3 regions of the Klebsiella sp. A52 genome follow, and region 3 is predicted to be linked to each of the others. Evidence: predicted binding sites of a transcription regulator. Region 3 holds the regulator's gene; each other region holds the start of a gene.
What was found. Region 3 encodes sigma-54, which starts transcription at its own class of promoters, with help from an activator protein. Its sites were predicted from a motif close to GTTGGCACANNTTTCGCTNT; they were not measured.
Positions count from the first base shown of each region.

Region 1: glnA (glutamate--ammonia ligase) is a predicted target of sigma-54. The motif match lies at 7,274-7,293, and genes of this name have one in related genera.
Region 2: hydN (electron transport protein HydN) is a predicted target of sigma-54. The motif match lies at 6,371-6,390, and genes of this name have one in related genera.

Region 1 covers NZ_CP074437.1:1,193,622-1,204,274, reverse strand. The annotation lists gene yihA (ribosome biogenesis GTP-binding protein YihA/YsxC) at 1-418, opposite strand, end outside; gene yihI (Der GTPase-activating protein YihI) at 1,000-1,506, shown strand; gene hemN (oxygen-independent coproporphyrinogen III oxidase) at 1,695-3,068, shown strand; gene glnG (nitrogen regulation protein NR(I)) at 3,123-4,532, opposite strand; gene glnL (nitrogen regulation protein NR(II)) at 4,541-5,590, opposite strand; gene glnA (glutamate--ammonia ligase) at 5,779-7,188, opposite strand; gene typA (ribosome-dependent GTPase TypA) at 7,565-9,388, shown strand; gene KGA69_RS05535 (GntR family transcriptional regulator) at 9,594-10,304, shown strand; gene KGA69_RS05530 (sugar phosphate isomerase/epimerase family protein) at 10,312-10,653, shown strand, end outside.
Region 2 covers NZ_CP074437.1:2,446,161-2,456,813, reverse strand. The annotation lists gene norW (NADH:flavorubredoxin reductase NorW) at 1-621, shown strand, start outside; gene KGA69_RS11555 (IS110 family RNA-guided transposase) at 901-1,926, shown strand; gene KGA69_RS11550 (HoxN/HupN/NixA family nickel/cobalt transporter) at 2,555-3,568, opposite strand; gene hypF (carbamoyltransferase HypF) at 3,570-5,798, opposite strand; gene hydN (electron transport protein HydN) at 5,807-6,334, opposite strand; gene KGA69_RS11535 (LacI family DNA-binding transcriptional regulator) at 6,469-7,482, opposite strand; gene ascF (PTS cellobiose/arbutin/salicin transporter subunit IIBC) at 7,749-9,185, shown strand; gene KGA69_RS11525 (6-phospho-beta-glucosidase) at 9,212-10,636, shown strand.
Region 3 covers NZ_CP074437.1:1,888,878-1,899,530, forward strand. The annotation lists gene arcB (aerobic respiration two-component sensor histidine kinase ArcB) at 1-2,130, shown strand, start outside; gene elbB (isoprenoid biosynthesis glyoxalase ElbB) at 2,365-3,018, shown strand; gene mtgA (monofunctional biosynthetic peptidoglycan transglycosylase) at 3,015-3,740, shown strand; gene npr (PTS phosphocarrier protein NPr) at 3,763-4,035, opposite strand; gene rapZ (RNase adapter RapZ) at 4,032-4,886, opposite strand; gene ptsN (PTS IIA-like nitrogen regulatory protein PtsN) at 4,932-5,420, opposite strand; gene hpf (ribosome hibernation promoting factor) at 5,479-5,766, opposite strand; gene rpoN (RNA polymerase factor sigma-54) at 5,789-7,222, opposite strand; gene lptB (LPS export ABC transporter ATP-binding protein) at 7,270-7,995, opposite strand; gene lptA (lipopolysaccharide ABC transporter substrate-binding protein LptA) at 8,002-8,547, opposite strand; gene lptC (LPS export ABC transporter periplasmic protein LptC) at 8,516-9,091, opposite strand; gene kdsC (3-deoxy-manno-octulosonate-8-phosphatase KdsC) at 9,088-9,654, opposite strand; gene kdsD (arabinose-5-phosphate isomerase KdsD) at 9,669-10,653, opposite strand, start outside.

The DNA of each region.
Region 1 (10,653 bases), 700 kb from region 3:
CCTGAATATCGCTTTCTACCGCCCACTCGATCATCTGCTGATCGAGATCTTTCAGCGGATGACGAATATCCATCAATACCACCAGGCCTTTCAGGCACAGACGTTTTTCAAGATACTCACCCAGCGCTTTCTGCCATTTGATTTTCATCTCTTCCGGCACCTGCGCGTAGCCATAACCCGGCAAGTCGACCAGGCGTTTACCTTCCGCAACCTCAAACAGGTTGATAAGCTGGGTACGACCCGGCGTTTTTGACGTACGCGCCAGGCTTTTCTGGTTAGTCAGCGTATTAAGGGCGCTGGATTTGCCCGCATTTGAGCGGCCAGCGAATGCCACTTCGATTCCGGTATCGGATGGAAGATGGCGGATATCAGGCGCGCTCGTAACAAAATGCGTCTGTTGATAATTCCAGTTGGTCAAGACTGTCGTCTCCGTAAAATCAGGCTATAGCGGGGATTATACCTGAAAGGCAGAAAAAGGCTGTTTTTACCGCACGCCGTTACTGTAAGTAAAAACCATACGCTTTGTGAGACATTGCCCATAAGGACTATACGAAATTTGTGAGAAAAACCTGACGTCAAATTCATAGATCACCGTTAAATCATGCTGTTACAGGAAACTCCATATCCTTAAGCTATCTTTTCATCCTACAGGTGGTTGTCGATTTCCGGCAAAACGGTAAAGTAGTGGGCAAAGGCGAGGAAGCCAGAGGATTACGACTCAGGACGAGGGGTCAGGAGCGCCAGGAGGCGAAGACCAGGATTGTCAGGATGACAAACGTCTGGAGACGTTTTAAAAGGGAAAGGGATAGAACAAGGACCGTTGGAAGCTAAGGGAAAGACAGGGTAAGTCGATAGCTGACATGGAAAGTGGAAACCCGTTAAGGGTTGTGAGTGCGGAAAAAGGCGACAGATTAATCTGTCGCCTTTTTTCTTTGCTTGCTTTCTGCTAGATTCCGCCTCAATTCTATACTGAAGAAAACTGTCTGAAGATCACACATCATGAAAAAACCGGCATCCGCATCGCGCGGTAAAGCACGTGGTAAGTCGCGTGAAGAGTTGAACCAGGAAGCACGCGACCGTAAACGTCAGAAAAAACACCGCGGCCATGCCGCAGGCAGCCGCGCCAGCGGCGGCGATGCTGCTTCAGCAAGCAAAGGTCGCAGCCAGCAGCAGGACCCACGTATTGGCAGCAAAAAACCGATCCCGCTGGGCGTGACTGAAAGCACCCCGGCCGTTAAGCAGCACAAACCGAAGAGCGAGAAACCTATGCTTTCACCGCAGGCTGAGCTGGATTTGCTGGAGAATGATGAGCGCCTGGACGCGCTGCTGGAACGTCTGGAAGAGGGCGGTACCCTGAATGCTGAAGAGCAGGCCTGGGTCGATGCCAAACTGGATCGTATTGACGCGCTGATGCAGCAGCTTGGCCTCTCCTATGACGACGACGAGGACGAGGAAGAAGAAGAGCGTCAGGAAGATATGATGCGTCTGCTGAAGGGTGGAAACTAACGTTTGCATCCCATCGGATTCCCGGTCCTGCTTATAACCCTTCTGGTTATATGTTATCTGCTGTGGTTATTCGTTAAACTAAGACGGTTGTCGCGGCGTCAAAAATGGCTGCGCAACCGGCTCATGACCCGAGGTGCGGTTGGGCCGGCACGACGTACCCGTCGGCGGCATCATCGGAAGGAGTGAGCATGTCTGAGCAGTTAATCGACTGGGATCTGGCCCTTATCCAGAAATATAACTATTCCGGGCCGCGATATACCTCGTATCCCACCGCGCTGGAGTTTTCTCCGGCGTTCGGCGCTGCTGATTTTGCCGCCGCCGTCGCCCGCTACCCGCAGCGCCCGCTGTCGCTGTACGTCCATATCCCGTTCTGCCATAAGCTCTGCTATTTCTGCGGCTGTAATAAGATTGTCACCCGTCAGCAGCATAAGGCCGATCAGTATCTTGATGTCCTTGAGCAGGAAATTATTCACCGCGCGCCGCTTTTTGCCGGCCGTCAGGTTAGCCAGCTGCACTGGGGCGGCGGTACGCCAACCTATCTCAACAAAGCGCAAATCAGCCGCTTGATGAATCTGCTGCGCGACCACTTTAACTTCAACGCCGATGCGGAAATCTCAATTGAGGTTGATCCGCGTGAAATCGAACTGGATGTACTGGATCATTTACGATCCGCAGGGTTCAACCGTCTGAGCATGGGGGTGCAGGATTTCAATAAAGAAGTACAGCGCCTGGTGAACCGTGAACAAGATGAAGAATTCATCTTTGCGCTGCTGCGTCATGCGCGTGAGATTGGCTTCACATCGACCAACATCGATTTGATTTACGGTCTGCCGAAGCAAACGCCGGAAAGCTTTGCCTTCACGCTGCAGAAAGTGGCTGAACTCAACCCGGACCGTCTGAGCGTCTTTAACTACGCGCATCTGCCAACGTTATTCGCTGCGCAGCGCAAAATTAAAGACGCGGATTTACCGAGCGCAGAGCAGAAACTGGATATCCTGCAGGAAACCATCGCTTCGCTTACCGACGCTGGCTATCAGTTTATCGGCATGGACCACTTTGCCCGGCCGGACGATGAACTGGCGATTGCCCAGCGCGAAGGCGCGCTGCACCGCAACTTCCAGGGATACACCACCCAGGGCGATACCGATCTGCTCGGAATGGGCGTGTCGGCGATCAGTATGATTGGCGACTGCTACGCGCAGAACCAGAAAGAGCTGAAACAGTATTACCAACAGGTCGATGAAAGCGGTACCGCGCTGTGGCGGGGTATTGCGTTAACCCGCGATGATTGTATCCGCCGGGATGTCATTAAGGCCCTGATTTGCAACTTCCGTCTTGAGTTCGCGGCGGTTGAAGCGCAGTGGGATCTTATCTTCAACGATTACTTTGCCGAAGATATGAAATTGCTGGCGCCGCTGGCGAAAGACGGGCTGGTGGATGTGGATGAAAAAGGAATACAGGTCACGGCAAAAGGCCGTCTGTTGATTCGTAACATCTGTATGTGCTTCGATGCCTATCTGCGGCAGAAAGCGCGCCTGCAGCAGTTCTCTCGCGTTATTTAAGCGAATCCCGGTGAGCCAGCTCACCGGGCGTTCATTTCGCCGCTAAGACCGGTGTTATTCCATTCCCAGCTCTTTTAGCTTCCGTGTTAACGTATTTCGCCCCCAGCCCAGCAGGCGAGCGGCTTCCTGCTTATGCCCTTGCGTATGACGCAGCGCGGTGGTGAGCAATGCACGCTCCATCTCCGGCTGCGCTTCTGATAGCAGGTTTTGATGACCGGAACGCAGGGCGCGGTCAGCCCATTGCCCCAGCAGCGTCGCCCAGCTATCCGGTTGGATCTGCGTTGGGCTATCGGGAATCGACGTTTCGAACAGCTCAGACGGCAGATCCTGGGTCAATACCTCCTGGCCTGCTGCCATCACCGTTAGCCAGCGACAGGTGTTCTCCAGCTGTCGTACGTTACCGGGCCAGGCCAACCGCGTCAGCGCCGCTTCCGTTTCCGGATGCAGCTGCTTGGCTTCGACGCCCAGTTCGCGGGCGGCAATCTGCAGGAAGTGGCGCGCCAGGCGCGGAATATCTTCCCGGCGTTCGCGCAGCGGCGGCAAATGTACGCGAATCACGTTCAGGCGATGGAACAAATCTTCACGGAATTTTCCTTCCTGCACGCGTAGCTCAAGGTTCTGGTGGGTCGCGGCAATAATCCGCACATCGACTTTCACCGGCGCATAACCGCCAACGCGATAAAATTGACCGTCAGCCAGCACACGCAGCAGTCGCGTCTGAACATCCAGCGGCATATCGCCAATTTCATCAAGGAACAGCGTACCGCCATCGGCCTGCTCAAAACGCCCCTGACGGACGGTATTGGCGCCGGTAAAAGCTCCTTTTTCATGGCCGAATAGTTCCGATTCAATCAAATCTTTCGGAATGGCCGCCATGTTAAGGGCGATAAACGGCGATTTGGCGCGTGGACTGTGGCGATGCAGCGCGTGGGCGACCAGCTCTTTACCGGTACCTGATTCGCCGTTGATCAGTACGCTGATTGAGGAGCGTGACAGTCGGCCAATGATGCGAAACACATCCTGCATCGCCGGCGCTTCGCCAATAATATCGGCCGTCGGGCTGCTGACCGGCGTATTACGCGGCTGCTGCTGCTCCTGATAATGGCTAATCGCACGGTCAACCAGCGCGACAGCCTCATCAATATCAAAAGGTTTCGGCAGGTAATCAAAGGCCCCCTGCTGATAGGCGCTGACGGCGGCATCGAGATCCGAGTGCGCGGTCATAATGATGACCGGAAGCATCGGATGGCGTTGTTTAATCTGCTTTAACAGCGCCAGGCCGTCCATCCCAGGCATGCGAATGTCGGAAAGTAAAACGTCCGGCGTTTTGGTAGTGAGGGCATCAAGCACCTCATTGCCGCTCTCAAACGTGGTGCAGCTTAAACCCGCTCCGGTGAGTGCGCGTTCAAGCACCCAACGGATGGAGCTATCGTCATCGACTACCCAGGCTATCCCTCGTTGCATAAACACCTCTATTTCCGAATAGGCAGGTATACCGAGAACTCGGTATGGCCAGGCCAACTGGTAAATTCAATTTTGCCGGAGTGCTGATCGATAAGACTGCGGGCGATGGAAAGCCCAAGACCGGTACCGCCTTCGCGGCCGCTGACCATGGGGTAAAACAGCGTATCCTGCAGATGGGGCGGGATACCGGGCCCGTTATCTTCCACGTCGATACGCGCCGCCAGACGGTAACGTACGCCGTGGAGCGTGAGCTGAAAGGCGGTTCGGGTGCGCAGGATGATTTCGCCGCCCTCGGGCCCCAGGGCCTGCAGCGCGTTGCGCACGATATTCAGCAGCACTTGCTCGATTTGTTCCGGGTCGTGGGCCAGCTCAGGCAGGCTCGGGTCGTAATCGCGGATCAATTTGACGTTATCCGGCAGCTCCATGGAGACCAGCGCCACCACGCGCTCCGCGACTTTATGAATGCTTTCCGTGATGTGCATACCGGGATGCTGCGGCCCCAGCAGGCGATCGACCAGGTTACGTAACCTGTCGGCCTGTTCAATAATCACCTGGGTATATTCCATCAGCGCGGGATCCGGTAGCGCTTTACTCAATAGCTGCGCCGCGCCGCGCAGGCCGCCGAGCGGGTTTTTAATCTCATGCGCCAGACCGCGCACTAAATCGCGCGCCGCCACCTGCTGAGCATGCTGCAGCTGTTCCTGGCTCAAACGACGCTGGTTATCCATCGGCGACATCTCAAGCAGGATATAGCCTTCAGGCAGGCGCTGAGCGGTGAGGGAGAGAATGTGCGAGCGGCCGTCAATCACCAGCGTCACTTCGTTATCCGTGAAGCCCTGACCCGCCTGCAGGCTCTCCTGCATCAGGCCAATGTTTAACGAAAAGTAGCTCAGCAATTCTGGCAGCGGCGTACCGAATAATTTACGCGAGCTTTGCGCCAGTAACTGCTGGGCTGCCGGGTTGGCATAATGCACCGCGAGGTCGTCATCGACTAATAAGATACTGTGGATCAGCGAGTTGAGGATCTGCCCAGCATCGGGCTGTGTGCCTGTTGCCATCTGACAGTCTCCTGAAATGGTTGCACTATTTTAGTGCAGTATAGCTTTTTATTGGTAAAAAGCGCGAGAGATCAGCGTGTTGCTGGTGAAAAAAGCCCATCCTGAGATGGGCTGAAAGTTTCCACGGCAACAAAACATCCCTGGTATCCCGTGCCACAACACGGGAACACCATGGATTTACAGCAAAATCAGACGCTGTAGTACAGTTCGAACTCAACCGGGTGCGGAGTCATACGTACGCGGTCGTTTTCTTCAATGCGCAGGGCGATGTAAGCATCGATAGCTTCGTCAGTGAAGACGCCGCCTGCGGTCAGGAACTCGCGGTCTGCATCCAGAGCCTGCAGGGCTTCTTCCAGAGAACCGGCAACCTGCGGGATTTCTTTCGCTTCTTCCGGCGGCAGATCGTACAGGTTTTTGTCCATCGCATCGCCAGGATGGATTTTGTTTTTAATACCGTCGAGGCCGGCCATCAGCAGCGCGGCAAAGCACAGGTACGGGTTGGCAGCCGGGTCCGGGAAGCGTACTTCGATACGACGCGCTTTCGGCGAGGCGACCACTGGAATACGGATGGAAGCAGAGCGGTTACGGGCGGAGTAAGCCAGCATGACCGGCGCTTCGTAACCCGGGACCAGACGCTTGTAGGAGTTGGTGGTCGGGTTCGCCAGGGCGTTGATCGCTTTAGCGTGCTTAATAACACCGCCGATGTAGTGCAGCGCTTGCTCAGACAGGCCCGCGTATTTGTCGCCGGAGAACAGGTTTACGCCGTTCTTGGACAGGGACATGTGGCAGTGCATGCCGGAACCGTTATCGCCAAACATTGGTTTTGGCATGAAGGTCGCGGTTTTACCGAAACGGTGAGCGACGTTGTGTACAACGTATTTGTAGATCTGAATTTCGTCCGCTTTTTTGGTCATGGTGTTGAAACGGGTGGCGATTTCGTTCTGACCTGCAGTTGCCACTTCGTGGTGGTGAGCTTCAACAACCAGGCCCATCTCTTCCATGATCATACACATGGTAGAACGGATGTCCTGAGAGGAGTCTACCGGCGGAACCGGGAAGTAACCACCTTTCACGCCCGGACGGTGGCCTTTGTTGCCGCCTTCGTATTTGGTAGAAGAGTTCCATGCGCCTTCGATATCGTCAATGGCTACGTGGGAACCAGAGATGGATGCGCCAAAGCGGATGTCATCGAACAGGAAGAATTCTGGTTCCGGCCCGAACAGAACGGTGTCGGCGATGCCGGTGGCGCGCAGGTATTCTTCAGCGCGCTTGGCGATAGAGCGCGGGTCGCGGTCGTAGCCCTGCAGGGTGCCTGGTTCCAGGATATCGCAGCGGATGATCAGCGTAGGTTCTTCGTAGAACGGGTCGATCAGCGCCGTGGTGGCATCCGGCATCAGGACCATGTCGGATTCGTTAATACCTTTCCAACCGCCAATCGAGGAGCCATCAAACATTTTGCCTTCTTCAAAGAATTCGGCATTTACCTGATGGGAAGGAATCGTGACGTGCTGTTCTTTACCTTTGGTATCGGTGAAGCGCAGATCGACAAACTTCACTTCGTGCTCGTTCAGCATCGTCAAAACGTGTTCAGCGGACATACTTAAACTCTCCCGGATTGGTCATTGTCGTCGTGGTAACGAACTTCTTACTACTTAAAAGTGGCGTTGTTGCCTTAAAAAATATAAAGCGAAATCTGTGCCAACTTTTAAAAGTACGGTAAAACGCTGTATCATGCGCACCATAGTGCAAAAGGACTGCACCATGATGGAGATAATGCACCAAAATAGTGCCTCGATGTGAACATTGAGCACCATTTTGGTGCAATTTTTATTACGGTGCCCTTTTATCGCTCCGTGAAAGCGATCACAAACAAACTCTGCAATACTTGTTTGCGGAGGATCTTTGTGATCCTGTTCAGTCCTTCGCTTAATACGTGTACAATAACGCGCTATTTCTAATGCCTGAGGCAAAGTTGTGATCGAAAATCTGCGTAATATCGCCATCATCGCGCACGTCGACCATGGTAAAACTACCCTGGTTGATAAGCTGCTACAGCAATCCGGTACGTTCGACGCACGTACTGAAGCACAAGAACGTGTGATGGACTCCAACGATTTGGAGAAAGAGCGTGGGATTACCATCCTCGCTAAAAACACTGCAATCAAATGGAATGATTACCGTATCAACATCGTTGATACCCCAGGGCACGCCGACTTCGGAGGTGAAGTTGAGCGTGTTATGTCCATGGTTGACTCTGTGCTGCTGGTGGTTGATGCCTTTGATGGCCCGATGCCGCAGACGCGCTTTGTTACCAAAAAAGCGTTTGCTCACGGTCTGAAGCCGATCGTGGTCATCAACAAAGTTGACCGTCCGGGCGCGCGTCCGGATTGGGTTGTCGACCAGGTATTCGACCTGTTCGTTAACCTCGACGCGACCGACGAACAGCTGGACTTCCCGATCGTTTACGCTTCCGCGCTGAACGGTATCGCGGGTCTGGACCACGAAGACATGGCTGACGACATGACCCCGCTGTACCAGGCGATTGTTGACCGTGTACCGGCGCCGGACGTTGACCTTGACGGTCCGCTGCAGATGCAAATCTCCCAGCTCGACTACAACAACTACGTTGGCGTAATCGGCATTGGTCGCATCAAGCGCGGTAAAGTGAAGCCGAACCAGCAGATCACTATCATCGATAGCGAAGGGAAAACCCGTAACGGTAAAGTTGGTAAAGTACTGACTCACCTGGGTCTCGAGCGTATCGAGAGCGACGTAGCCGAAGCTGGCGACATCATCGCGATCACCGGTCTGGGCGAGCTGAACATCTCCGACACCATCTGCGACCCGCAGAACGTCGAAGCGCTGCCGGCGCTGTCTGTTGATGAGCCGACCGTATCTATGTTCTTCAACGTCAACACCTCTCCGTTCTGCGGTAAAGAAGGTAAGTTCGTTACCTCTCGCCAGATCCTGGACCGTCTGAACAAAGAGCTGGTGCACAACGTTGCGCTGCGCGTTGAAGAAACCGAAGACGCCGATGCGTTCCGCGTTTCTGGTCGTGGTGAACTGCACCTGTCCGTTCTGATTGAAAACATGCGTCGTGAAGGTTTCGAGATGGCGGTTTCCCGTCCGAAAGTTATCTTCCGCGAAATCGATGGCCGTAAACAAGAGCCGTTCGAGAACGTGACGCTGGACGTCGAAGAGCAGCACCAGGGTTCTGTCATGCAGGCGCTGGGTGAGCGTAAAGGCGACCTGAAAAACATGAATCCAGACGGCAAAGGCCGCGTACGTCTCGACTACGTGATCCCAAGCCGTGGTCTGATCGGCTTCCGTTCAGAGTTCATGACCATGACTTCCGGTACCGGTCTGCTGTACTCCACCTTCAGCCACTACGACGACGTTCGTCCGGGCGAAGTGGGCCAGCGTAACAACGGCGTACTGATCTCTAACGGTCAGGGTAAAGCGGTTGCGTTCGCACTGTTCGGCCTGCAGGATCGCGGTAAGCTGTTCCTCGGCCACGGCGCTGAAGTTTACGAAGGTCAAATTATCGGTATTCACAGCCGTTCTAATGACCTGACGGTAAACTGCCTGACCGGTAAGAAACTGACTAACATGCGTGCGTCCGGTACTGACGAAGCAACGGTTCTGGTTCCGCCGGTTAAGATGACCCTGGAGCAGGCTCTGGAGTTCATCGATGACGACGAACTGGTAGAAGTTACTCCGACGTCTATCCGTATCCGTAAACGTCACCTGACCGAGAACGACCGTAAACGCGCTATGCGCGGTGCAAAAGAAGAGTAATTACCCTTCTTGCTACCCTTCAAACCTCGCCTCTCCGGCGGGGTTTTTTTATGCCTGTTCCTCATGCTTATCACCTGGGCGGCGCCAGTGTCGCTCCGGGAGAGAGCTCGGTCACAATTATTCTTAAAGCTTGCGACAGCAATTGCTTTCTTTTTTTGCTCAAGAGTAAGATGAGTTATCTGGTTTAAACCAAATGGATTAAACAATGACGAATAACCCATCCACTGTGGAAAATGCGAAAGAGAAACTGGACCTGTGGTTAAAGCAGGGGCTGACGGTATCGGGTGGAAAATTGCCGTCCGAGCGCGAGCTGGGCGAGTTGCTCGGTATCAAGCGTATGACCCTGCGCCAGGCGCTGCTCAGCCTGGAGGCGGAATCAAGAATATTTCGTAAAGACCGTAAAGGCTGGTTTGTCGCCCAGCCGCGTTTTAACTATAGCCCGGAGCTTTCCGCCAGCTTTCAGCGGGCAGCGATTGAACAGGGCAGAGAACCGTCGTGGGGTTTTATCGAAAAGGTACGGACGACGGAGTATCCCGACGTCGCAGAAGCTCTTGTTGCCACCTGTCCTGCGCATGATTTATATCTGATAACCGGCTGGGGGGCATTAGAAGGACATAAAGTTTTTTATCATGAAACGTTTATCAACCCGAATGTTGCGCCGGAGTTTATTACCAGGCTAAAGAACCAATCTTTTTCTTCCGTTTGGGAGAAGAATTATCATAAAAATGTTGTTATTAAAAAATTAGCCTTCAGGCCAGTAAGAATGCCCGGCGATGTAAGTAAATTCATTGGCGGCTCTGCCGGTATGCCCGCTATTCTGATAGAAAAACATCGTGCCGATAGTGCAGGTAATATCGTGCAAATAGATCTCGAGTATTGGCGATTTGAGGCTGTGGATCTCTTTATTAACTTGTAGGTATTTTATGCTCACTAAAGATAACGCTGAGAAGATCCTTTCTCGCATTGATAATATTCCTCTTTATCTTCATGCATATGCATATCACCTGAATATGCGGCTGGAGAGAATTTTACCGGCTGATTTACTGAAAATTGCGAATAGCCATCATTTAAAAGGTGTGAAAATTCATGTCCTCGATGGCGAGCGTTACTCTCTTAGCTGTATGGATAATATGCAGTTGGCCGCTTTTGGCGAGCAGGCAAAAGCGTTACGGTTGGATATCCATATAGAAACCAGCGCCTCCGATAAAGAGACCATCGATCAAGCCGTCGCTATCGCATTAAAGACCGGGGCAACCTCCGTTCGT
Region 2 (10,653 bases), 560 kb from region 3:
AACTCAGCCAGCGTGCTGGCGGCGCTGATGCCGCCGGAGGCCAGCAGCCGCCTGCAGCATCGGCTTACCGAGATGGGCGTACATCTGATGCTCAAAACGCAGCTTGAGGGGCTGGAGCAAACCGCCGACGGCATTCGCGTCAGCCTCGACCGCCAGCGCGCGATAACCGTCGATGCGGTCGTTGCCGCCGCCGGCCTGCGCCCGGAAACGTCGCTGGCGCGTCATGCCGGATTGCAGATTAACCGCGGCGTGGTAGTCAATAGCCAACTGCAAACCAGCGATCCGGCAATCTATGCGCTCGGCGACTGTGCGGAAATCAACGGTACGGTACTGCCGTTCCTGCAGCCGATTTTACTCAGCGCCATGTGCCTGAGTAAAAATTTGCTGGCGCAAGCGGGCGAGCTCACCTTGCCGCCAATGCTGGTGAAAGTGAAAACGCCGGATCTGCCGCTGCATCTGGCCGGCGACACCCGCCGCGACGATCTGACGTGGAATATCGTGGCCGCTAAAGAGGGGCTGGTGGCGAAAGGTCTGGATGCCGAAAACCAGCTGCGGGCCTTTGTGGTGAGCGAAGATAAAATGAAGGAAGCCTTTGCGCTGCTCAAGCAACTGGTGAGGTGATTACCGTCCAGGCGACCCTGTTTTGCCGGGTGGCGCTACGCTTACCCGGCCTACGGTCCATGCGGCCTGCCTTTAATTTATTCACCATGCTGGCTGAAACTGCCGCTGTTGGTGGCCACAAAATCGCTGAGACGTTACAGGCAGGCCGGGGCAGCCCGCATGGATGCGGGCTGAGGGCCGTGTTTTGCACGGATAATGAGATGGACGCTCCAGATTTTACGGTATCAAAGTACCAGACTGGATCGTTGCAATACGTCCTAAAAAATGAGGAGCGTCCACATGAAAGTATCAACTCTTGGTATCGACCTGGCAAAGAACGTTTTTCAGCTTCATGGCGTCGATCACGAAGGTCATACTATTTTGCGTAAAAAGCTCACCCGGGCTAAGTTTGTTCAATTTGTTATTCAACTGGAGCCTTGTCTGATTGGCATGGAAGCCTGCTCATCCAGTCATCATTTCGCGCGACTATTCACCCGCTATGGTCATGAGGTAAAACTCATCCCTCCGCAGTATGTAAAGCCTTATGTGAAAACGAACAAGACGGATGCAGCAGACGCTGAAGCTATCTGCGAAGCGGTCACCCGCCCGAATATGCGTTTTGTACAGATAAAAACCGAAGAGCAGCAGGCCGTTTTAGCGTTACACACTGAACGGGGAATACTTATCCGTGAGCGGATCGCCTGTTCCAATAGTTTAAGAGCCACACTTGCTGAGTTTGGTATTACGATTGCGGCCGGACAAAGCCATTTAACCCATGAGCTGCCAGCCATTCTGGAGGACGACGAAAATGGTTTATCTCCCTTCGTCAGAACCAGCATCTACAGACAGTCTAAACATATCCGGGAACTTGAGGAGCAAGTTAAACAGGTAGAACAAGCTCTGGCCTCCTGGTACAGAACGCAGGAAGCCTGCCAGAGAATGGCCAAAATCCCGGGGGTTGGTATGTTAACGGCCACTTATGTGATAGCGGCAGTGGGTAATGCCCGACAATTCAGTACTGCAAAGCAGTTCGCTTCATGGCTGGGGCTGACACCAAAGGAACATTCCAGCGGCGGGAAACAGCAACTGGGAGGGATCAGCAAACGTGGAGATGGATATTTCCGATACCTGCTGGTTCACGGCGCACGCGCACTTACCGCCTGGGTCAACCGGAACGGCGCGGTTGAGAAGAATGCCTGGCTTCAGGGACTACTTGAGCGGAAGCACTGCAATGTAGCTGTTGTCGCCATGGCGGCAAAAACAGCCAGGATCATGTGGTCAATGTTGACACACAATACTGAATATCAGCCTCGCCAGCTCGCCTGACACAAGGTCAGTCAATCTGACGAGGTGCTGAAAAAGAGTTAACGTCCTGGTAGGTGCAGGTGACTTCAGAAGATGGCAAAACAGGTAAGACCGCAGGCAGGATACACCGAGAGGTAGCAAGGGCAAGTCAGCTCGCACAGGATGATTGGTACCTGCCTGGCGGATTTCATCATGGTTCGGGATAAAGAAATCCCATCAGAAACCGGATATATGGCTGCACCTACCCGTTTTATTACTGAACTGAAGAAAGCATTGCATTCCGGGAGCGTCCATATAGGCTGCCTCGGCCCGACCCGAAGCCTGCCGGGATAAGTCGAAGGCACCACGAAGTGGCGATTTTGGCGGCCAGAGCCCGGGGGTACAGGGGGCGGCGGCGACTGGCCGCCCCCTGTGCGCTCCCTGCGCCACGGAAAACATATTGCAGAAAAATTAACCGGGAGCGCAATATCCTCTGAAACGACACGCGATAAACGTTTTTCTAAAGCGAAAAAGTTGCAAACCGATAACAGTATCTACAGTTCTGGTGAGGTGATGGTTTTCCCGGCTCGCGGCGTAAACGCCTTAGCCGGGCTACAGTATTGTCCTGGTAGCCCGGCTAAGCGCAGCGCAAGCCGGGAAAATAACCAGCCTAGCGCGCCAGATTATCGTAGCCGCGCCAGCGATAATTTAGCACCGACAGCGCCCAACAAACGACGAACAGCCCCACCACCACAAACCCGGCATCGCCGAGGTTATCGTTTAACGCCCCTACCCAGCGCCACACCCCGCCGCTTAGGGCGAACTTATCCATTAACAGCCCCAGCGCTTCCAGGCCGCCGATAAACAGCGCCACCACCACCGAGGTACCGGTGATGGTCATATTGTAATAGAGCTTGCGCTGCGGCTTACTGAACGCCCAGCCGTAGGCGCCGACCATCAGCACATTATCAAGCGTATCCACCAGCGCCATACCGCTGGCGAACAGCGCCGGGAAGACCATTATCGACCAAATCGAAATGCCGCTCGACGCGCCGGCGGCGGAAATACCCAGCACGCCGATTTCGGTGGCGGTATCAAAGCCGAGACCAAACAAAAAGCCCACCAGATACATCTGCCAGCTGCGGCTTATCAGCCGGAAGGTTTTGCCAAACAGCCAGCTCATCATGCCGCCGCCGCTAACTATCTCATCGCTGACCTTTTCACCGCGCTTCCACGCCTGGAAGCTGCGCCACACGCTGCGCAAAATCACCAGATTGACCAGCGCCATCGCCAGCAGGAACAGCGCCGATACCGCGGTGCCAATCACGCTGCCGGTATCGTGTAGCCAGCTCATCTGCTGGCTGAAGGCGGTGGCCGTCGCGGCAATCGCCGCCGACGCCAGCACCACGATCGACGAATGCCCTAGCGAAAACCACGCCCCGACGCCAAACGGCCGCCGCCCCTGCTGCATCATCTTGCGGGTGACGCTATCAATCGCCGCAATATGGTCGGCGTCGACCGCATGGCGCAGACCGTAACCCCAGGCCAGCAGACTGGCGGCCATCAATGCCCCGCTATCGCCAAACGCCTGAAACGCCCATAGCCAGGCCAGGGCGTTCGCGGCGATAAGTCCCAGAACCAGCGCCGCCGCACGCGGCTGTTGGCGTAAAATCATCGTTATCATCTTAAATCCTTTGAGACTGCCAGCGGGCGGCGGCCACCACCGCCTGACCGTAGGCGATCGCGCCATCGCCAGCGGGAAGCTGCTGCGGCAAAAGCAAAGTAAAATCAGAAAGGTAATCGCTGAGGCGGGCGGCGAGCAGCTGATTATGCAGTACGCCGCCGCTACAAACGATTGTCGCGATCCCGCGGGAAGCGGCGCAGTCACGCGCCATCGCCGCCAGCCCCCAGGCCAGCGCATCATGAAAGGCCCAGGCTTTCTGCGCGGGCGTCGCCTGCCAGCGCAACCACTGTCGCCAGAAGGTGGATAAGTCCAGCTCGCCGCCGCGCCAGGGCAGCGTGACCGGATGGCTGACGCCCGGACAGCTGGCGGCCAGCGCCTCCAGCCGACAGGCCGCCTCGCCTTCGTAGCTCAGGCTCTCCGGCGCGCAATCCAGCGCGCAGGCAACGGCATCAAACAGCCGTCCGCAGGAAGAGGCGCGCGGCGAATTAATGCCGCGTTCGATGGCCTGCGCCAACAGCGGCCAGTTTCGCTGCCCCAGCGCGGCGGTTGGCGGGTATGACTGCCAGTCGGGAATAAATGCCAGGCACTGGGCCAACAAATTTCGCCACGGCTGGCGTGCCGCCAGATCACCGCCCGGCAGCGCAACGGCCGGGAGGCCGCCAAGATGTTCGCATTCGCGGTAGTTCACCCGCAGGCATTCGCCGCCCCACAGCGCGCCGTTTTCCCCCATCCCGATGCCATCAAGGGTCAGAGCGATCGCATCGCCGCCGTCGAGCGGCCAGCGGTGTTCCGCCAGGCAAGCCGCCGCGTGGGCATGGTGATGCAGTACCGGCTCGACCGGTAACGACATTGACGCCGCCCACTGCGTCGAGCGATAGCCGGGATGGGCGTCAACCGCCACCCGCTGCGGCGCAAACGCATAAATGCTCTGCATTAACCGCAGCGCACTGCGCCACTGTTGCTCGACGCCCTCCTCGCCGAGATCGCCAAAATGCTGGCTCAGCACCGCTTCGCCGCCGCGCGCCAGGCAGAAGGTATTTTTCATATCCGCCCCCAGCGCCAACAGCGGCGGAATATTATCCAGGCCCGGCGGCAGCGGCAGCGCATCCGGCACGTAGCCACGGGCGCGGCGCAGCATCTCACCGCTTGAGCGCACCAGCGAATCGTCCATACGCTGCACGATATCGCGATTATGTAGCAGAAAACCGTCGGCTATATCGGCTAAGTCGATGAGCGCTTCTTGATTACTCAACGCCGGAGGGCGGCCGCTGAGGTTACCGGAGGTCATCACTATCGGGCGCGCCAGCGCCTGCAGAAGTAAATGCTGCAGCGGATTAGACGGCAGCATCACCCCGACTTCCGCAAGCCCTGGCGCAATCTCGTCACACAGGCCGGGAACCTGCGCTTTAGCCAGCAATACAATCGGCGCGGCGGGCGAGCGCAGCAGCGCCGCCGCCGCCGCGGGTAACTCCGCTGCCGTCGGCAGCATTACCGCCAGCGGTTTTGCCGGGCGCCGTTTTCGCGCGCGCAGCGCTGCCACCGCCACGCTATTGCCGGCATCGCAGGCCAGATGAAAACCGCCAATCCCTTTTATCGCCACAATACCGCCCGCCGCCAGCCGCGCGATGGCCGCCTGCAGCGCCGCTTCAGCGGCTAGCGTTAGCGTTCCCGCCCGCCACTCCAGCTGCGGGCCGCAATCGGCACAGGCCACCGGCTGGGCGTGAAAACGGCGATCGGCAGGCTCCCGATACTCGGCAGCGCAGCGCGGACACAGCGGGAACGGCGCCATCGCGGTAAAGGGGCGATCGTATGGCATGGCGCGAATAATGGTGAAGCGCGGCCCGCAATGGGTACAGTTGATAAAGGGGTAACGGTAACGGCGTTCTTGCGGATCGTTCATCTCCGCCAGGCACGCCGGGCAGGTTGCGGCATCGGGAACAATCTGCGTGCGCATACTGCCGCCGCCGCTGTGGCGTATGGTGAAATCCTGAGGAAGCTTATGCCAGTGAAACGGGGTGCAGTCGGTGCTGTCAATACGCGCCAGCGGCGGACAGTGACGGGCCAACGCGGCGGTAAAACCACCGTCGTCGCCGATCAGCCTGACCAGCACGCCGTCGCCGTCGTTACAGACATCGCCGCCGCGCGCCATTTGTCGCGCCAGTTGCCAGACGAAGGGGCGGAAACCCACCCCCTGCACTTTACCGCGAATGCGGATTTGCACCCCGTTCATACGGTGTATTACCAGGCCAGCGCTGTACGGCGACGTTTTTCGAGGTTCATCTGCTCAAGCTTGTTGCGGTCGACGCAAACCAGCGCGTGCGTCGGGCAGGCTTCAATGCAGGCCGGACCGCTATCGCGCTGGTGGCACAGGTCGCACTTGTTGGCTTCGGCTTTTTCCGCCATGACGTTCAACCCGGCGCCGCTGTGGCGAACGACCGGGCGCACCACCACTTCCATCGCCCCATACGGGCAGGCGACAACGCAGGTTTTACAGCCGATGCAGCGCTCCTGCATCACGTGGACAAAGCCTTTATCGCGGCTGATAGCGCCGTTCGGGCAGACGTTGGCGCATGGCGCGTCTTCACATTGACGACAGGCCGTCGCCGTCGACACATTGACGCCTTTGATCACGTGAATACGCGGCAGGAACGACTGCGGCGTCAGCGCGGCGCAATCCTGATTTTCCTGATGAGAGACCACGCAGGCCACTTCACAGGTGCGGCAGCCGATGCATTTGCTCGCATCGGCGATAATGAAACGGTTCATCCATTTCTCCAGCGGAAAGAAGTTAACGCGCCGGATTATGCATAATACGTTCCAACTTTTATTTAATTGAAATTTAAGGGAATTAAATTAACAGCCGCTGTCATCGTCACAACTGACGATGACAGATGACGACATCAGGCATGCGGGCCGCGCGCCAACGACTCGCGTTCAATCAGCTCGCCGGGGAAAGTTTGCTGATATTTAAATTCGCCGCCGTCGAGCATAAAGATCAGCCTGTTGATGCTCTCTTTCATCATTTCGGTGACCGGAATTTTAACGCTGGAGAGCGAGGGGATCACATACGGCGCCAGCGCGATGTCATCGAAACCGATCACCGATACCTGCTGCGGCACCGCGATCCCCTGCTGGTGCAGTTGCTTAATCGCGCCGATCGCCATGTCGTCATTACTGGCGACCAGCGCGCTGAAACTGACGCCGCGTTGGCTGAGCGCTTCGACAGCGGCGGCGCCGGTGTGCGGCGTCCAGCGCCCTTCAACGATCAGTTCTTGCCGCACGGGAAGCCCCTGGCCTGCCAGCGCGTCTTTATAACCAGAGAGACGCTCAACCCCGGTAGGCGAATCCAGCGAACCGGTGATAAACGCAATGTCGCGATGACCGCTGGTAATTAACTTTTCAACCGCCATCCGCGCCGAGGCTTTGTGATCGGACCATACGCAGTGGCTGGCGTGGCGGCGCAGGCGACGGTTCAGCACCACGATCGGCTGCTCATGATTGTCGATGATCTCATCCATTTCATCGACGCTTAGAAAGCGCGGATAGATGATGATCGCGTCACAGCGCAGGTCGAGCAGATACTGAATCGCCTCGCGCTCTTCTTGCGCGCTGTGTTTGCCGTCGGCCAGGATCAGCTGCCGCCCCTGATCTTCCGTCAGCCGCGCCACGTGAAACAGCAGCTCGCTGAAATAAACGCCGTGATAAAGGGTGTTGGTTACCACCAGCCCGATGGTCTGGCTTTTTTTGGTCGCCAGATTGCGCGCCAGCAGATTCGGCCGATAGCCGCTTTCGGCAATTGCCTGAAACACCCGGTCTTTGGTTTCCTGGCTGACATAGCCGTTGCCCGACAGCACCCGCGAAACGGTCGCCTTTGATACTCCCGCGCGCTTCGCAACCTCCAGCATCGTTGCCATGGGTTCTTCCTGTAACTTAAGTTGCCTGCAGTGTACTGCACGTCTGGCCGTTTTTCAGCAGTCGGCATCTCCATGATGTTGCTCTGCCTCTGCCTACAAAGCGATCAAAATCACAAATTTGCAAAGTGATTTTTTTAGTTCTTGTATGACTCAATGAAACTCATCATGATTTTGTGGAACCGGTTTCCTATGCATATACCGCGCATAGCCGCCGTCAGGCGCTGGCGTGTAATCAGTACCCTATTGATAAAACAGGATAAAATCCGATGTCTAAAAATTATGCAGCCCTGGCGAACCAGATCCTGACGGCGATCGGCGGCGCAGACAACGTCGTTGCCGTGACCCACTGCATGACCCGCCTGCGCTTCGTGGTGAAAGATAACCAACGCGTGGACGCCCCGGCGCTGAAAGCGCTGCAAGGGGTACTTGGCGTCGTGCGTAGCGATAACCAGTGTCAGGTGATCATCGGCAATACCGTCTCGCAGGCGTATCGCGAGGTGCTGAATCTGCTGCCCGGCGAGTTGCGCCCGGCGGAGCCGCAGGGGAAACCGCCGCTGACCTTAAAACGCATCGGCGCCGGGATCCTTGATGCGCTGATCGGCACCATGTCGCCGCTGATCCCGGCGATTATCGGCGGATCGATGGTCAAACTGCTGGCGATGATCCTGGAGATGAGCGGCGCGTTGCCAAAGGGCTCGCCGACGCTGACCATTCTGACGCTTATCGGCGACGGCGCGTTCTTCTTCCTGCCGCTGATGGTTGCCGCTTCCGCGGCGGTAAAATTCAAAACCAATATGTCGCTGGCTATCGCCATCGCCGGGGTGCTGGTGCATCCGGGGTTCATCGAATTAATGGCTAAAGCCGCGCAGGGCGAGCACGTTGAATTCGCCTTCATTCCGGTTACCGCGGTGAAATACACCTACACGGTGATCCCGGCGCTGGTGATGACCTGGTGTCTCTCTTATATCGAGCGCTGGGTCGATCGCATCACCCCGGCGGTGACGAAAAACTTCCTTAAACCGATGCTGATCGTGCTGATTGCCGCGCCGCTGGCGATCCTGCTGATTGGCCCGCTCGGCATCTGGATCGGCAGCGCGATCTCCGCGCTGGTGTACACGATCCATAGCTATCTCGGCTGGCTGTCGGTGGCGATCATGGGTGGACTCTGGCCGCTGCTGGTGATGACCGGCATGCACCGCGTCTTTACGCCAACCATCATTCAAACCATCGCCGAAACCGGCAAAGAGGGCATGGTGATGCCATCGGAAATCGGTGCCAACCTGTCGCTGGGCGGATCGTCGCTGGCGGTGGCGTGGAAAACCAAAAACCCGGAGCTGCGCCAGACCGCATTAGCGGCAGCGGCATCGGCGATTCTGGCCGGGATTTCCGAACCGGCGCTGTACGGCGTGGCGGTACGTCTGAAACGCCCGCTGGTCGCCAGCTTAATCAGTGGCTTTATTTGCGGCGCGGTGGCGGGGATTGCCGGGCTGGCCAGCCATTCGATGGCGGCGCCGGGGCTGTTCACCAGCGTCCAGTTTTTCGATCCGGCCAATCCGATGACTATCGTTTGGGTCTTTGGCGTGATGGCGCTGTCGGTGGTGCTCTCCTTTGTGCTGACGCTGCTGCTCGGTTTTGAAGATATCCCGGTAGAAAATGCCGCCGCCGACGCCAGACAGCGCCAGGGCGCGGCCACTCACGCCTGAACACTTTTTTGAACGCGAGGTAACGCATGTCGAGTTTTCCACACGGATTTTTATGGGGCGGCGCTCTGGCCGCTAACCAGTCTGAAGGCGCTTATCTTGAGGGCGGCAAAGGGCTGACGACCGTTGATACTATTCCGCACGGCGCCCATCGCCTGGCGGTAAAGCTGGGTCAGGAGAAGCGCTTTACGCTTCGCAAAGACGAATTTTATCCAAGCCACGTGGCGATCGATTTTTACCATCGCTATAAAGAGGATATCGCCCTGATGGCGGAGATGGGGTTTAGCGTCTTTCGTACCTCTATCGCCTGGAGCCGCCTGTTCCCGCGCGGTGATGAACAACAGCCAAACCCAGAAGGTATCGCTTTCTACCGTGCGATGTTCGAAGAGTGCAGAAAGTACGGGATCGAACCGCTGGTCACCCTGTGCCACTTTGATGTACCGATGCATCTGGTGACGGAATATGGCTCCTGGCGTAATCGGAAGATGGTCGATTTCTTCAGCCACTATGCGCGCACCTGTTTTGAAGCTTTTGACGGACTGGTGAAATACTGGCTCACCTTCAACGAAATCAACATCATGCTGCATAGTCCCTACTCTGGCGCCGGTCTGGTGTTTGAGGAGGGAGAAAATCAGGAGCAGGTGAAATACCAGGCCGCGCATCACGAGCTGGTGGCTAGCGCGCTGGCGACAAAAATCGCCCATCAGGTCAACCCGCAAAACCAGGTCGGCTGCATGCTGGCGGGCGGTAACTTCTACCCGTATTCCTGTAAGCCGGAAGATGTCTGGATGGCGCTGGAAAAAGATCGTGAAAACCTGTTCTTTATCGATGTGCAGGCGCGCGGCGCCTATCCGGTGTGGGCCGCGCGGGTATTCCGCGAGAAAGGCGTCACTATTGCCAAACAGCCGGGCGACGACGAAATCCTTAAAAACACCGTCGATTTCGTCTCCTTTAGCTATTACGCCTCGCGCTGCGCGTCAGCGGAGATGAACGCCAGCAACACCAACGCCGCCAATATCGTCAAGTCGCTGAAGAATCCGTACATTGCGGCCAGCGAATGGGGCTGGGGTATCGATCCGCTCGGTCTGCGCATCACCATGAACATGATGTATGACCGCTATCAGAAACCGCTATTCCTCGTGGAAAACGGACTCGGCGCGCGCGATGAGATCGACGCCAACGGCGAAATCAACGACGACTACCGCATTAGCTATCTGCGTGAACACATCAAGGCGATGCGCGACGCCATCGATGATGGCATTCCGGTCATCGGCTATACCAGCTGGGGCTGTATCGATTTGGTCTCCGCCTCCACCGGCGAGATGAGCAAGCGCTACGGTTTCGTGTATGTCGATCGCGACGATGCCGGAAACGGCACGCTTGCGCGCAAGCGCAAGAAATCGTTCTGGTGGTATAAGAAGGTCATCGCCAGCAACGGGGCGGATCTGGAGTAGTCGGTATTGCCGGGTGG
Region 3 (10,653 bases):
GTCTATTTTCTGTCAGTGGTGGTCGAACAGCTGGAAGAGTCGCGGCAGCGGCTCTCGCGGCTGGTGGAAAAGCTGGAAGAGATGCGCGAGCGCGACCTTAAGCTTAACGTGCAGCTCAAGGACAATATCGCCCAGTTGAACCAGGAAATTGGCGAGCGTGAGAAAGCGGAAGCGGAACGCGAGACTACGCTGGAACAGTTGAAAATAGAGATGAAAGAGCGTGAAGAGACGCAAATTCAGCTGGAACAACAGTCCTCCTTCCTGCGCTCTTTCCTTGATGCCTCACCGGATCTGGTTTTCTATCGTAACGAAGATAAAGAGTTCTCCGGCTGTAACCGGGCGATGGAACTGTTGACCGGAAAAAGCGAAAAGCAGCTGATTCACCTCAAGCCGCAGGATGTCTATAGCGAAGAAGCCGCGGTGAAAGTGCTGGAGACCGATGAGAAAGTCTTCCGCCATAATGTCTCGCTGACCTACGAACAATGGCTCGATTATCCCGATGGGCGTAAAGCCTGCTTTGAGATCCGCAAGGTCCCCTACTATGACCGCGTGGGCAAGCGCCGTGGCCTGATGGGCTTTGGCCGCGATATTACCGAGCGTAAGCGCTATCAGGACGCGCTGGAGCGCGCCAGCCGGGACAAGACCACCTTTATCTCAACCATCAGCCACGAGCTGCGTACGCCGCTCAACGGCATCGTTGGGCTCAGCCGCATCCTGCTGGATACTGAATTGACCAACGAGCAGGAAAAATATCTGAAAACTATCCATGTTTCAGCGGTGACGCTGGGGAATATCTTCAACGATATTATCGACATGGATAAAATGGAGCGGCGCAAAGTGCAGCTCGATAATCAGGAGGTGGACTTCACCAGCTTCCTTGCCGATCTGGAGAACCTCTCGGGCCTGCAGGCGCAGCAGAAAGGGTTGCGCTTTGTGATGGAGCCAACCCAGCCGCTGCCGCACAAGGTGGTAACCGATGGTACGCGCCTGCGGCAGATCCTGTGGAATCTGATCAGCAATGCGGTGAAGTTTACCCAGCAGGGCAATGTCACCGTGCGCGTCCGCTATGATGAAGGCGATATGCTGCACTTCGAAGTCGAGGACTCCGGTATCGGTATCCCGCAGGCGGAGCAGGACAAAATTTTCGCCATGTATTATCAGGTGAAAGATAGCCATGGCGGTAAACCGGCAACCGGTACCGGCATTGGTCTGGCGGTGTCGCGCCGTCTGGCGCGCAATATGGGCGGCGATATCAGCGTGACCAGCCAGCCGGGGCAGGGGGCGACGTTTACCCTGACCGTACACGCGCAGGCGGTGGCTGATGAAGTCGAAGATACGCTGGCCGAAGACGATATGCCGCTGCCGGCGCTGAACGTGCTGCTGGTGGAAGATATCGAACTGAACGTGATTGTCGCCCGTTCGGTGCTGGAAAAACTGGGCAACAGCGTGGACGTGGCGATGACCGGTAAAGCCGCGCTGGAGATGTTCGAACCCGGCGAATACGACCTGGTGTTGCTGGATATTCAGCTACCGGACATGACCGGCCTCGATATCTCGCGGCAGCTAAAACAGCGCTATGCCGCCGATGAGCTGCCGCCGCTGGTGGCGCTGACCGCTAACGTGCTGAAGGACAAAAAAGAGTACCTTGATGCCGGCATGGATGATGTATTGAGTAAGCCGCTGTCGGTACCGGCGTTAACCGCGATCATCAAGAAATTCTGGGATGCGCCGGAAGACGACGGCCATGAACCGCCTGCGGTGGATGTCGCGAAATCGGCATCGGTACTGGACACCGATATGCTGGAGCAATATATCGAGCTGGTGGGACCGAAGCTGATTACCGACGGGCTGGCGGTGTTTGAGAAGATGATGCCAGGCTACATGTCCGTGCTGGAATCGAATCTCACCGCGCGCGACCAGAAAGGTATCGTCGATGAGGGCCATAAAATTAAGGGCGCGGCGGGTTCGATAGGCCTGCGCCATATCCAGCAGTTGGGACAGCAGATCCAAACGCCAGATTTACCCGCGTGGGAAGACAACGTCGGCGAGTGGGTGGAAGAGATGAAATCCGAGTGGCAAAACGATGTTGCGATACTGAAGGCCTGGATTGCGGCGGCGGATAAAAAATGACCCCGGATAAACCGGGGTGCGCGAATACTGCGCCAACACCAGGGAACTGGTTGTTGAGCCAGGATTGTTCGAGTGATTTTTTTACACGGCGCAACCTGAGGATTTGGCTTGCTCGTTCATTAAGATAGCAAACCATAAATAATTTGTTACGTGAATCGGTAAAATATGTGAAGCATAGCGAGTAAATCAAAATTATTTACTTGTTTCATAGAGTTGCGCTAAGGGGTTAGCAAGATGAAGAAGATTGGCGTGGTACTAAGCGGCTGTGGCGTTTACGACGGCGCAGAAATCCATGAAGCGGTCATTACCCTGTTGGCCATTGCGCGTCGCGGCGCGCAGGCCGTCTGCTTTGCGCCGGATAAGGCGCAAACCGACGTGATCAATCATCTGACCGGCGAAACGATGGCGGAAAGCCGCAACGTGCTGATTGAAGCGGCGCGTCTTGCGCGCGGCGCTATTCAGCCTTTGGCCAGCGCCCGTGTGGACGATCTGGATGCGCTGATTGTGCCAGGCGGCTTTGGCGCGGCGAAAAACCTGAGTAATTTCGCCGCCCAGGGGAGTGACTGCGTCGTTGACCGCGATCTGCAGGCGTTAACGCTGGCGATGCACGAGGCGGGTAAGCCGCTGGGCTTTATGTGTATCGCGCCGGCGCTGTTGCCGAAGATTTTCCCGACACCGCTGCGGATAACCATCGGTACCGATCCGGATACTGCCGAGGTGCTGGAAGAGATGGGCGCGGAGCACGTGCCGTGCCCGGTTGACGACATCGTGGTCGATGAAGACAACAAAGTGGTGACTACGCCTGCTTATATGCTGGCGCAGAATATTGCCGAGGCCGCCAGCGGTATTGAGAAACTGGTCGATCGCGTACTGGTTCTCGCTGAATGAGTAAGCGTGTTGCGCCGCTGGCGATGATCAAGCGCCTGCTGTTACGCCTGGCGCTTATCTGCGTGGTTTTCTGGGGCGGCGGTATCGCCGTATTCAGCGTTCTGCCGGTGCCGTTCTCAGCGGTGATGCTCGAGCGCCAGGTTAGCGCCTGGTTCTCCGGTGATTTTCATTATGTCGCCCATTCTGATTGGGTTGGTATGGACGAGATTTCCCCCTGGATGGGGCTGGCGGTGATTGCCGCTGAAGATCAGAAATTCCCCGACCACTGGGGTTTTGACGTGCCGGCAATCGAAAAAGCGCTGGCGCACAACGAACGGAATGAAAATCGAATTCGCGGCGCGTCGACGCTCTCTCAGCAGACGGCGAAAAACCTGTTTTTATGGGATGGCCGTAGCTGGCTACGCAAGGGGCTGGAAGTGGGCCTGACCGTCGGTATTGAAACGGTCTGGAGCAAGAAACGCATTCTCACCGTGTATCTGAATATCGCCGAGTTTGGCGACGGTATTTTCGGTGTTGAAGCGGCGGCTCAGCGCTATTTTCATAAGCCGGCCAGCCGTTTAACCCCTGCAGAGGCCGCGCTGCTGGCGGCGGTATTACCGAATCCGATTCGGTTTCGCGCCGATGCGCCATCAGGTTATGTTCGCAGCCGACAGGCATGGATCCTGCGCCAGATGCGTCAGTTAGGCGGCGAAGGCTTTATGCAGGCCAATAAGCTGCATTAACCGCAATCCCGCCGGGAGATGCTTAGTCTTCATCAAACCCGGCGTTGAATAGCGCGATCACCGCCGCCAGCGCTTCGACTTCCTGCGGGCCGCTGGCCTCCACCTCAATTTGACGACCTTTGGCGGAATCGAGCATCAGCAGGGCGATAACGCTATTGGCTTCCGCCTCCGTGCCTTCGTCGTTGCGTAGCAACACTTCCGCATCGAAATTCTGCATTAGCTCGAAAAGCTTCATCGCCGGGCGCGCATGCATGCCCAGCTTGTTGGTGATTTCAACGGTTTGCTTGACGGTCATGATTTACGTTTTTCCAGCGTCCGGTGACGAGACTGCACGTTCTTACCGCGCGAGCGGAAGTAGTCAGCCAGCTGTTCGGCAATATAGACCGAGCGATGCTTACCGCCGGTACAACCAATGGCCACCGTCAGATAGCTGCGGTTATTGGTTTCCAGCATTGGCAACCAAAGCTCCAGATAGCTTCGGGTCTGATAAATAAAGTTATGCACTTCCGTATGGCGATCGAGGAAGGCGGCAACCGGTTTATCGAGGCCGGTCATGGGGCGTAGCTTCGGATCCCAGTGCGGGTTCGGCAGGAAACGGACGTCAAAAACGTAATCGGCATCGATAGGGATACCGTGTTTGAAGCCGAATGATTCAAAGACCATCGTCAATTCACGTTCGCGTTTACCTAGCAGGCGGGTACGCAGCATCTCGGCCAGTTCATGCACCGACATTTCGGAAGTATCGACGATCAGGTCCGCGCGCGAGCGCAGCGGCTCGAGCAGATCGCTCTCTTCGTCGATCGCGCTTTCGAGCGACAGATTCTTGCTGGAGAGCGGATGCAAGCGGCGGGTATCGCTGTAGCGGCGGATCAGGGTGTTGCGGTCGGCATCAAGGAACAGCAGCTGCGGGGAGAAGGATTCCGGCAGGTTCTGCATCGCTTGTTCAAAGATTTCCGGTGATTCCGGCATGTTGCGCACGTCGATGCTGACGGCCGCGGAGATATCGCGGTCGGCCAGCGTTCGCGCCAGCTCAGGCAACAGCACTACCGGCAGGTTATCCACACAGTAGAAGCCCATATCTTCCAGCGCTCGCAGGGCGACGGATTTCCCCGAGCCAGAGCGGCCGCTGACGATCATCAGTACCATGTACCGTTTCTCCTCAGTACGATAAAGGTTAAGGCGCGACTCACGTTAAGCGTCATCGCTGCTTCCTGCTTCGGTGATGATCTCATACAACTCTTCATCGCTCACCGCAGCGCGCAGGCGACGGCAGATGGTTTTGTCCGCCAGACGTTTGGCGACCAGCGAGAGCGTATGCAGGTGGGTTTTGGTTTGATCGGCCGGCACCAGTAGCGCAAACAGCAGATCGACCGGCTGATTGTCGATCGCATCGAAGGCGATCGGCGTTTCCAGCTGCACAAAGACGCCAACGGCGCGCAGGGTATCCTCTTCAAGCTTGCCGTGAGGGATCGCAATGCCGTTGCCGATCCCGGTACTGCCCATTTTTTCACGGGTCAGGATCGCTTCAAAGACCACCTGCGGCGGTAAACCTAGCTGCTTCGCCGCCAGTTCGCTGATGATTTCCAGCGCGCGTTTCTTGCTCTGGCAGTGAACCTGGCTACGGGTACAATCCTGGTTAAGGACATTGCTCAGTTGTAGAGCGGAATCGTTGTTCATCATAATTTCACCTGAGCTGCCCTTATCCGCGGGCTGCGGATAAGGGCGATCGCCCGGACAATTAGTGTTGTTTCAGTTTATCTTTATGTTTTGTTAACTGTCTTGCCAGCTTATCGATAAGACCATCGATAGCGGCATACATATCCTGCCCTTCCGCACTGGCATGGATTTCGCCACCGTTGACATGCAAATTGGCGTCCGCGATTTGCGTCACCTTCTCTACTTTTAACACAATATAGACCTGGTTGATCCTATCGAAAAACTGCTCCAGTTTGCTGAACTTCGTGGTGACGAAGTCGCGCATAGCAGGAGTGATCTCGACGTTGTGTCCTGTAATGTTGAGCTGCATAGTGTCTTCCTTATCGGTTGTGTCAGACCAGTTGTTTGCGCTGGTTTGACGGCGGAATGGATAAAGACTCTCGGTACTTAGCAACAGTGCGCCGTGCCACCATAATACCCTGATCGGAGAGCATGGTGGTGAGCTTGCTGTCGCTCAACGGCTTCGCGGGGTTTTCCGCGGCGATTAACTTCTTCACCAGCGCGCGAATGGCGGTAGACGAGGCTTCGCCGCCGCCTTCGGTATTGACATGGCTGGAGAAGAAATACTTCAACTCAAAAATACCTCGTGGACTGTGCAGATATTTTTGCGTGGTAACGCGTGAAATTGTTGATTCATGCATCTCGACGGCCTGGGCGATATCCGCCAGCACCATCGGTTTCATAAATTCTTCGCCCTGCTCAAAGAAGGCCTGCTGCTGTTCGACGATGCAGCGGCTGACGCGCAGTAGGGTATCGTTACGGCTCTCAAGGCTCTTAATCAGCCAGCGGGCTTCCTGCAGGTTGCTGCGGATAAATTGGCTGTCGGCGTCGTTGCGCGCATTATTGCCCATCGCCGCGTATTGCTGATTAATCTTCAGCCGCGGAATGCTATCGGAATTGAGCTCGACAACCCAGCGGCCGCTAACCTTGCGCACCAGCACATCCGGGATCACGTACTCCGGCTCGCTGGTTTGTATGGACTGCCCCGGCCGCGGATCCAGCGACTGGATCAGGCAAACCGCCTCTTTCAGAACGTCTTCTTTCAAGCGGGTGACGCGCATCAGGCTGCGGAAATCGTGGTTGGCCAGGAGATCAAGATGCTCGCTGATGATCAACCGCGCCTCTTCCAGCCACGGCGTCTCTTTGGCAAATTGTGAAAGCTGGATCAGCAGGCAGTCACGGAGATCCCTGGCGGCGACGCCGACCGGATCGAAACGCTGCACGCGTTTGAGTACCGCTTCCACTTCCTCAATGCCAATTTCATCATCTTCGATACTATCGACAATGTCCTGAATGGGAATAGTAAGGTAGCCGGTATCGTCAACGGCATCGACGATGGAGGTGGCAATCGCGCGGTCGGTATCGGTGAAAGGCGTGAGCTCAACCTGCCACATCAGATAATCCTGCAGGCTCTGGGTGGTTTCACCCTGATAGATCGGCAGTTCATCGTCCTGGTAGTCGACGCCATTACCCGACGGCGTGCCGGCGGTGTAGATTTCATCCCAACTGGCGTCCAGCGGGAGCTCGTCCGGCATCTCTTTTTGTTCGAGCGCGTCGACGGTATCCAGAGACTCGCGGTCCTCGGCTTCTGTGGTTTCAACCTCTTCGTGAAGATCGGTTTGCTCAAGCAACGGGTTACTCTCCAGCGCCTGCTGGAGTTCTTGCTGGAGTTCTAACGTGGACAGCTGCAACAAGCGGATGGCCTGCTGCAGTTGGGGCGTCATGGCAAGCTGTTGGCTTAGCCTTAATTGCAAACCTTGCTTCATGTTCAGGGTCAATATCTCCGGCTAAAACGTCTATAACCTCTACCCTATCAGAGTCTGAAGTCTTCCCCAAGGTACACGCGTTTAACCTGCTCGTCTTCAAGGATTTGCTGCGGGGTGCCGTGGGCGATGAGATGGCCCTGGCTTACGATATAAGCTCGTTCACAGACCGCCAGCGTCTCCCTGACGTTATGGTCAGTAATGAGTACGCCAAGCCCGCTGTCGCGCAGGTGTTCGATGATGCGTTTAATATCGATAACGGAGATGGGGTCGACCCCGGCGAACGGTTCATCCAGCAGGATGAATTTGGGGTTCGCCGCCAGCGCGCGGGCGATTTCGACGCGGCGGCGTTCACCGCCGGAGAGCGCCTGGCCCAGGCTATCGCGCAGGTGTTCGATGTGGAATTCTTCCATCAGCTCTTTAGCGCGATCTTCACGCTGCTCGCTGCTGAGATCGTCGCGAATCTGCAGCACCGCCATCAGGTTATCGTAGACGCTCAGGCGGCGGAAGATAGAGGCTTCCTGCGGCAGGTAACCAATGCCGCGGCGCGCGCGCGCGTGCAGCGGCAGCAGACTGATATCTTCATCGTCAATGATAATGTTGCCGGCATCGCGCGGCACAATGCCCACCACCATATAAAAGGTGGTGGTCTTACCGGCGCCGTTCGGGCCCAGCAGACCGACGATTTCACCGGAGTTGACGGTCAGGCTGACGTCTTCCACCACGCGGCGGCCTTTGTAGGCTTTGGCGAGGTTTTTTGCAGTTAATGTTGCCATAACGGATTACTTACCTTTCTTTTGCTGATCGCCGCTTTTGTCCTGCAACTGCGAAGGCACCAGTACCGTAGTCACGCGGCCGCCTTTGTTGCTGAAGGCCTGCATTTTCTGCTCTTTCACCAGATAGGTGATTTTATCGCCCTGAATATTGCTATCCAGCTGTTCCAGATGCGCGTTACCGGTCAGCACCACGAAATCGTTCTGCAGTTCATAATGCATTTTCGACGCGCGGCCTTTCACCGGTTTGCCGTTGTCCTGCATCTGATAGAAGGTGGCCGGATTGCCGAAACCGTCGATCACCTCTTTGCCTTTTTCACCGCCAGGGCGGGTAACCACGACCTTGTCGGCATTGATCTTAATGGTCCCCTGGGTAACGACCACATTACCGGTGAAGGTCACGACGTTACCCTGCATATCCAGCGACTGCTGATCGGATTCGATGTGAATCGGCTGATCGGTATCGCCGGTTTTTGCCAGAGCCGGCAGGCTGGCGGCCAGAAGCGCGCTTGCGAGCGCAATGTTAAGGCTGAGTTTGTTTGTTCTGAATTTCATAAGAGGTTCTAACCTTTTCAATCAGCTCGGCATTTTTGCTGCGTAGGTTCCCGCGCATTTTCAGGCCGCTGGAATTAAATGTTGTTCCGTATAACGTCACCATATCGTCAGAGGTTACATCCTGGGTCACCAGGTTCACCTGCGCGTTATCGGTGGTAATTTTGCGCAGTTGAGAGTCGGGGCTCAACGCGTCGACCTCAACGTGGCCGTAAAGATACAGCATACGGTCGTTGGTTAACTTGGCTTTATCCGCTCTGATTGACCAGGCCGGAACCTTGTTGGTATCAAAGGTGGTCATTACCGGGTTGGTGAACCACGATACTTCTTGTTCGGAAAAGTATTCGACATGCTCGGCTATCAGACGATAGCTCAGCGCGCCTTCCGGGCTGTACACCACGGTATCGGTATGCTCGCTTTTATACGTCGGATCGTTAGGATTGACCGCGACGGTCGCGGTGTCGTCCGTACTCGCCAGGTTCAGGCCGATCAGGATCAACGCGACCAGCGATAGTAAGATGATAACCCAACGTCTGGTTTTACTCATATTGATTGCCCTTTGGCCTCATCAAGCTTGCCCTGCGCCAATAGTAACAAATCGCAGACTTCGCGTACCGCGCCGCGTCCGCCGTTAATTCGCGTGACATAGTTCGCCCGCGGGAGCAGCAGCGGATGCGCATCGGCGACGGCGACGCTTAAACCGACCTCCGCCATTACCGGCCAGTCGATCAGATCGTCGCCAATGTACGCGACTTCATCGGGGCGAACCGCCAGTTTGCTTAATAATTCGCGAAACGCCAATAGCTTATCGGACTGACCTTGATACAGATGCGTAATGCCCAGCGTCTGGCAGCGGTCTTCTACCAGTTTAGCTTTTCGCCCGGTAATAATCGCGACTTCAATACCGGAAGTCAGCGCGCAGCGGATCCCGTAGCCATCGCGGACGTTAAACGCTTTCAGTTCTTCGCCGTTGTTGCCCATATAGATAAGGCCGTCGGAAAGCACGCCGTCGACGTCGAGGATCAGTAAACGGATCTTCGCCGCCCGGTCGATAAATTCCTGGCTTACCGGCCCGTAGCAGGTGTCGACCTGGGCATCAGCATTATTCATTATTTTATCCTTACTTACACTACGCCAGCGCGCAGCAGATCGTGCATATGTACCACACCTAGCAGTCGGTCGCCATCGGCAACCAGCACGCAGGTGATATGGCGGGACTGCATCAGGTTGAGCGCATCTACCGCCAGCATGCCCGGACGAATGCGGATCCCGCCTGGGGTCATGACTTCAGCGATGCTGGCGTTACGCATATCGACGCCGGTATCAAAGACGCGGCGCAGGTCGCCATCGGTGAAGATGCCGATGATATTCATCTCGTCATCGCAGATGGCCGTCATGCCTAAATTCTTACGGGTGATTTCCAGCAGCGCATCGCGCAGGGTGGCCTGCAGGCCGACGTGAGGGATCTCATCGCCGGTATGCATAATATCATTGACCCGCAGCAGCAGCTTACGACCAAGTGCGCCGCCGGGGTGTGACAGGGCGAAATCTTCGGCGGTAAAGCCGCGAGCTTCGAGCAGCGCTACGGCAAGGGCGTCACCCATCACCAGCGCGGCGGTGGTGCTGGAGGTCGGCGCCAGTCCTAGCGGACAGGCCTCTTTCGGCACTTTCACACATAGATGAATATCGGCGGCGCGCGCCATGCTGCTGTCCGGACGGCTGGTGACGCAGATAAGCGGCACCTGCTGGCGTTTAAGCACCGGAATCAACGCCAGAATTTCATTAGATTCACCGGAATTGGATAGCGCGATGACCACATCCTGCGGCGTGACCATCCCCAGATCGCCGTGAGCCGCTTCACCGGGATGGACAAAAAAAGCCGAAGTACCGGTACTGGCGAAAGTCGCCGCCATTTTGCGCCCGATATGACCGGATTTACCCATGCCCATCACCACGACTTTACCGCCGCAGCGGAAAATCGTTTCACAGGCGCGGGTGAAATCTTCATTAATATACTGATCGAGCTGGGCCAGACCTTCACGTTCAATTTCCAGAACCTGACGTCCTGCCTGTTGAAAGTCAAAATCCGTTGGCAAATCTATTTGCGAC